Regions from separate parts of the Terribacillus sp. 7520-G genome, predicted to be linked through region 2. Evidence: riboswitches for the same ligand, from Rfam matches in the RefSeq annotation. Region 2 holds a riboswitch; the other holds the start of a gene.

Region 1 (3,492 bases), on a different contig from region 2:
GACGAAATGGGACGTTTTAATGCAAAAGCAGCACTTGGTATGACTGTACAGGTGCTTGGATATGGTAAGACGATACCGGGTGTCGTCGGCGTGAATGCGATGCATCTTGGAGGAATGAAGGGCGATTTCGAGCTGCCGGATCTATATATAGATTGCGGTGCCAAATCCAAGCAGGAAATCGAGCAATATGTGCAGGTCGGGGATTTGATCGTGTATCAGCGTCAGCCGTCTGTATTGATGGATCGTTATTTGACAGGACGGGGACTGGATAACCGTACTGGTTCTTTCATTGTCGGGGAAGTCATCCGCCGGCTTAAGGAAGAGAAGCTGGATGTCGGTGTATATGCAGCCAGTACCGTGAATGAAGAAACGAATATGGGGGGTGCATACTTCGCTGCAGCCGGTATTCAGCCGGATTTGGCGATTGCCTGTGATGTGACGTTCGCTACCGACCATCCAGGAGTGAACCGTCGGAAGGTAGTCGAAGTCAGCTTGGATGGAGGTCCTGTATTGGCCAAGGGAGCTCCGATCAATCGCAAGGCGAATCTCCTGCTGGAGCAAGCAGCGAAAGAGCTCGGCATTCAGCTGCAATACGAATTGACGCCGCGCATCACTGGCACGGACGCAGATAAGATGCGTTATTCGGGCAGGGGTGTATCGACGGCGCTTGTCTCCTTGCCGCTTCGCTATATGCATTCCCCGGTAGAAACAGTCAGCCTGCAGGTCATCCAGCAGGAAATCGATCTCTTGGTAAAATTCCTGACAAACCTATCTGGTGAAGAAAGCCTGAATCCATTGGACCTGTGAGCATAAGGGTTGCAAATGTATGGAAAGCAGGTATAATATAATGACAAACTAAATCGATTCTATCTTCGGGGCAGGGTGCAATTCCCGACCGACGGTGACAGCAGCGGGAGCTGCTGAAGTCCGTGACCCGCAGGACGATTGTTCTGCGGCTGATCCGGTGCAATTCCGGGACCGACAGTGAAAGTCTGGATGGGAGAAGATACGAAGCAGAAGACGGATGCCGTACTGGCCATCCTTGTTTCCATGTGAGAAACGTCTTCTTGCTTATTTGCGTATATGCCAAGCCCCTGAGCGCCATGCTCCGGGGCTTTTTGACGTAAATAAGCTGCTTCCCCTTCATCAAGAGTTAGAATCGATAAACAAGATGAAGGAGGAGAACGATCATGCGTTCATCCAAGTTGACTAAAACAATCACTTTTGCTTTATTGGGAGCGATCAGCATGGTACTTATGCTGCTTAATTTCCCGCTTCCGATTCTGCCGGCTTATTTGAAGATCGACTTCAGTGAAATACCGGTATTGATAGCGGCCTTGCTGTTTTCACCGCTGGCAGGTGTAGCTGTCGAAGCAATCAAGAACTTATTGTATCTTATTTTCACAGGAGCCGGGGATCCGGTAGGTGTCGCAGCCAACTTCCTGGCAGGCATGCTATTCGTCATGCCGGTTGCATACTTCTATCATAAATTCAGGGCAGGCAAAAAAACACTCATCTCCGGATTGGCTACCGGTACTGTTGCCATGGCAGTCGGGATGAGTGTGCTGAATTATTTTGTTGTCCTGCCGCTATATAGCATTTTCTTGGGCTCTCCGGTCATGAGTGCCGATGCGAAGTGGGCAGCGGTCATTGCTGGCATCCTTCCTTTCAACCTTGTGAAAGGCATTGTCATAGCGATTGTCTTTGTTCCGCTATTCGCGAAATTGAAGCCTTGGTTCGCCAAGCGCAAACGAACAGCAGCAGCCTAAAAGCTCCCCCAAAGAGGGGGAGCTTTTACCATGATGTAAAACAGTTATTGCAAAGACCGGCAGTCCGTGCTACAATAACCAAGCGATGAGCTGAATTGCATAAGTCGGTAAAGCACGTCTTTGACACGTGTGGATGTGGCCGCACGGCTTTACACGCCGCAATTAACAAAGGCACCCTGCGAGGGTGCCTTTTTCTTATGGCCTTCTTTCTTCTATTTCTTCCTGTTCCTCCACGAGCAGCCGGGCCGTCGGCTCCGCCTCCAGCCGTTCCTCAGGGATGGGCTTGCCGGATTTTTCGCTCAACCCATAAGTGCCTTCCTCGATGCGATCCAGTGCATCCTCGATGTCACGTAAACGCTCCCGCGCTGATTCTTTGAGCGTTTGTGCTGTCTCGCGATCATGCATCTCCGTCCCGAGATCGCCAGGGTGATTGACAACGGTCGACATTTCGCCGATGGAGTCAGTGGGGAATTCTTTGGCAGCATCATAGCTATCGTTCCCTTTGATCTGTTCTTCTGCTTCTTCCTTCATTGCAAGTAATTGTCTGCGGAAAGACGCCAATTTATCTTTATCCATTTAACTCATCTCCTTTTACTGCCGTTTCGTTTTCACTGCCAGGGTACAGCGTGCGATAGAGAGCAGGTTTTTGTTCTCATCCGAAATGCTGATTTGCCATACCATGGTCGATTTTCCGATATGGATCGGTGCTGCAACAGCGGTCACGATTCCGGATCGGACACTATGCATGTGGTTTGCATTGATCTCCAGACCGAACACGGCCTGTGTGGCTGGGTCTGCATGCAGATTGCCGCCGATGCTTGCTGCTGTTTCAGCCAATGCAACAGTGGCACCTCCGTGCAAAAAACCCATAGGCTGTCGATTATGCGGCCCTACTGGCATTTCCATGACAACTTGATCTTTGTTTGCCTTCACCACCCGCATTTGCAGCTGCTCCATTAAAGTGTTTGAGAAGTCCATGATAGTTACCTGCTTTCTGTATGTAATGTATTTCCCGTACTGGATTGTATTAAACCTATATAAAAGAGCGGGCTGTGTGCCCGCTCTCCGCTCAGAATGAAAATGGTACGAACTGCTGGATCAGCAAAGCGATCACGAGCAAAAGACCATAAATCGTATTTGTTTGTCCTGTAGCCTTCATTGCAGGCATCATCTCAAGCGGTTTTGTCTTTCCGATGAAGCCTCGGTAAGCATCGCGGGCTTTCTTGATACTTAACAATGTAATGACAGCCCAAATCGGAAGCAGTCCCACTGCGATGAATACCGCAGTGATCAAATAACTGATGATGAACCAGATACCAAGGAAGGTAACGCCTTTTTTGCGGCCGAGCAAGACTGGTACAGTCCGTCTGCCATTTGCTTTATCCCCATCGTGATCACGTAAATTATTGGCAAAGTTGATGCATGCAATAAAGATGGTGACCGGTATGCTGATCAATACGACACTGCCGGTAAGTGTATCCGTCTGGATATAGTACGTAATACAGATGATGATGGCACCCATGAAAACACCGGATGTCAATTCGCCGAATGGTGTATAGGAAATCGGATAAGGACCGCCTGTGTATAGGTATCCGCAAAGCATGCATGCGAGACCGATCAATGCGATATACCAGCTGGACTCCATGCAGATATAAACACCCAGCAGCATGCTGATGGCATAAAATGTCAACGCAAGTGCCAGGACGGTTTTCGGCTTGATTCC
Region 2 (3,492 bases):
TTATAATTGGCTGATTCCAAACCTGCTTTCTGGCGCAGATAACGCTTGATGATCCGCAGCTGCCTCACCTTATATCCCGGCTCCAGCAGGATGATTACATCCGCATGATGCAGGCTGTCCTCCACCCAATCATCTGTATGCACTCCTTCGATGATCCACGCAGCCGCTCTGGTGATCTCTTTCAGGATCTCCCGCTTTTCAGTGTCGGCACGGCGTCTGTCGCCCTCTGCATTGCGCTCCCAAACAACATTATCCAGCTCGTAGTGAGCAGCATCCAACAGGGCCGACAAATCCCTGGCAAGCGTCGTTTTGCCGCTGCCGACAGAACCGATGATATGTATTTTCTTTGCCCTATAATTCGTGTTCATGCGACGATACTCCCTTGCGTACTCTGTTCAATACTATTATCAATCAGGATGAGATGGTCCACTTCTTCCTTTTCTTCCTCCAATCCAATCCATGGATCAAATGATAATGTTGGTTTCGTTACCTCGCCCGTTAATTCATATCGTATTTATGACCACCCACTAAAATATACGATATTTTCAGAATATAAAAAAGAAGCAGGGGAAATCCCCTGCTTCTCACTTAGATTAGATCAATTTTAGCAAATTAGCCATCTCAATCGCAGAAACGGCTGCTTCAGCCCCTTTATTGCCTGCTTTCGTACCTGCTCGTTCGATAGCCTGCTCAATCGTATTCGTTGTCAGCACCCCGAAGATAATCGGGATTCCTGCCTTATCGGCAGCACTTGCGACACCTTTTGCGACTTCATTGCTGACATAATCGAAATGTGGTGTAGAACCTTTGATAACAGTCCCCAATGTGATGACAGCATCATATTTCCCACCCTGGGCAAGTTTATTGGCCGCAAGGGGGATTTCAAATGCACCCGGGACCCATGCCACATCCACATTCGCTTCATCGACACCATGACGCTTCAGGGTATCGATGGCGCCGCTTAATAATTTACTGGTGATGAACTCATTGAATCTCCCTACAACAATACCAATCTTCAAATCTGTGCCTACTACATTTCCTTCCAGTACGTTAACCATATGAATACTCCTTTGTATATGGACAATCCAGTCCCATTTTTTAGTTATCTATTTCTTAATCGATGCTGATGACTGGTTTAACTTTTTACCTTGTTTTCATGCAGCTGTCGATATGCAATCAAATCTGCAATCGTGATAATGGGCAGCTTGTGTTTTTCAGCCAGCTTTTCAAGTTCCGGCATGCGAGCCATTGTCCCATCGTCATTCATGATTTCACAAATATAACCAGCTTCAGCTGTGCCGGCCAATGCAGCCAAGTCAACAGCTGCTTCGGTATGACCAGGACGCTCCAGGACTCCGTTCGGTTTGGCAATCAGCGGAAAGATATGTCCCGGTCGCTGGAAATCAGTCGGTAAGCTGGCTGCATCAGCCAGCTTACCGATTGTATGGGCACGCTCGAATGCGCTGATACCAGTAGTGGAATCGATATGATCGATGCTGACAGTAAATGCTGTTCCATGCGGGTCCGTATTTTCACTTACCATCGGGGGCAAATCCAATCTTTCAGCAATTTCCCGGGAAATAGGTGCACATATCAGACCTTTTCCGACAGAAGCCATGAAATTTACCGTTTCAGGACTTGCAAATGCTGCCAAGGCCATTAAATCCCCTTCATTCTCCCTTTTCTCATCATCTGTGATGATGATGGCTTTACCGCTTTTCAAATGGTCGAGCGCATTGGCTATTGTCGTTTTCATTCGTTTCCCTCCTAATCCATGAATCCGTTCTGTGCCAATGTTTCTGTCGTAATGCCAGCAGACCGGGGACTTTTTTGATATTCCATAAGCCGTTCCATGTATTTGGCCAGCTGGTCAAATTCAAGATTCACTTGATCGCCGGCTATTTTATCCCCTAAAATCGTCGCCTTCCTTGTCTCAGGAATAAGCGAAATGGTAAACAAATCATCCTTCACATCAAACACAGTCAATGACACACCATCAACGGAAATCGATCCTTTTTTCATTAAATACTGCAGACCTTCCGTGACGCCAATATCAATATAACGTGCATTCGACTCTTCCCGGATAGCTAGGATAGTGCCCGTCGTATTGACGTGACCGCTCACGAAATGGCCGCCCAGTCTGCCGCTCGGCTGAAGTGCTGGTTCCAAGTTCACTGCATCTGCACTGCGTACATTCGATAAAGAACTGTCGCGGAACGTTTCTGGCATCACATCGACCTGGAAAGCATGCGATGTAAAGCTAGTGACTGTGAGACAGACACCGTTAACCGCTATACTGTCTCCGATATGCATATCTTTGGTCAGTTTCTCGCTGGCAATGGTAAGCTGCATCGCCTTTTCCTGTTGATTGACAGCAATCATGCTGCCTACTTCCTGGATGATTCCAGTAAACACAATTCTTCCTCCTATCCTTCTAATCTTCCATAGATACTACGAATGGGAATATTACCGTCTCGGGGCAATGTGACGGTTGATCGGGGTATGGAGATGCCATCGAACATGTAACATCTCATCACTAAATTTTTTAGATGTCGAAATAAGAGAAGCAAGTTTAATCTTGTCTCTTTCATCACTATCCTTCATATAAAAAGCCCCAGAATCAAAAATTCTGGGGCTCAGGAATTCAAAAGTATAGCGAAACAAGCTATCGTCAATAGACGAAAAGCATTTTTGGCGTGTGGATAGCACGCTCGTTTCCTCTTTCCCATCCAGACTATACTGTCGGCTTTGGAATCTCACCAAATCCACCGTTGTAAAAACGGGTCACGGACTGAAGACAGCTGTGCTGCCTATCACCGCCGGTCGGGAATTTCACCCTGCCCCAAGAGAAAACCTATTCGACTGCTTTTACCTTAACATATTTTTTATCTTCTTGTACAGCAGGAAAAAAGTCTGAAAACTGAGTTGACAATATGTGGAACAATCGCTAAACTAAATCCGTAAAATAAAGTTGACCGTTCAAAATAAATTTACCGAAAGGAGTTTTCAAAATGAAACAGGCAATGGCATTGACGACCCTTGAGCAGCTCAAAGCAATTAGTGATCCGCTTCGCGCCGAAATGATGATGAAGCTAGTCGAAACATCTTATACTGGCCAGCAGCTGGCTGTCCTGTTGGAAACAAGCAGACCAAAGATCCATTATCATCTGAAAGAGTTGGAGAAAAACGGGTTGATCGAGGTGATCCGCACCGAAGAGAAGCATGGAATTATACAGAAATTCTATCGAGCCGCTGCAAGAGGCTTTTTTCCCTCGGAAAATCTGCTTCCTTATGCAGAAGAACTCAGCGAATCGACGAGGCAGCTATATATACAAATGACCAATAAGACACGTTCAGCGGTTCTAGCCGCACCAGAATCCTCGTTTGCCAAAATTGCCGGCTCCACTGACCCGAAAGACTGGGACGCCATCGGCAGCATATGGGAAGTAAGTGCAACCGAAGCTGATTTCAAAGAATTCATCCAGGGCTTAG

What was found. A riboswitch is a leader RNA that binds a small molecule or an ion and turns the genes downstream of it on or off. The one in region 2 is predicted to bind FMN.
Region 1: another riboswitch for FMN. It lies ahead of CHH53_RS09915 (ECF transporter S component); the one in region 2 lies ahead of ribE (riboflavin synthase).

What each region holds. Positions count from the first base shown of each region.
Region 1 is NZ_NQFP01000024.1:112,571-116,062, forward strand. It holds gene CHH53_RS09910 (M20/M25/M40 family metallo-hydrolase) at 1-807, shown strand, start outside; FMN riboswitch at 865-1,012, shown strand; gene CHH53_RS09915 (ECF transporter S component) at 1,191-1,769, shown strand; gene CHH53_RS09920 (TraR/DksA C4-type zinc finger protein) at 1,965-2,345, opposite strand; gene CHH53_RS09925 (PaaI family thioesterase) at 2,361-2,747, opposite strand; gene CHH53_RS09930 (1,4-dihydroxy-2-naphthoate polyprenyltransferase) at 2,839-3,492, opposite strand, start outside.
Region 2 is NZ_NQFP01000046.1:38,692-42,183, reverse strand. It holds gene CHH53_RS15520 (P-loop NTPase family protein) at 1-368, opposite strand, end outside; gene ribH (6,7-dimethyl-8-ribityllumazine synthase) at 594-1,058, opposite strand; partial or broken gene ribB (3,4-dihydroxy-2-butanone-4-phosphate synthase) at 1,145-1,756, opposite strand; gene ribE (riboflavin synthase) at 1,768-2,415, opposite strand; FMN riboswitch at 2,714-2,854, opposite strand; gene CHH53_RS15500 (ArsR/SmtB family transcription factor) at 3,012-3,492, shown strand, end outside.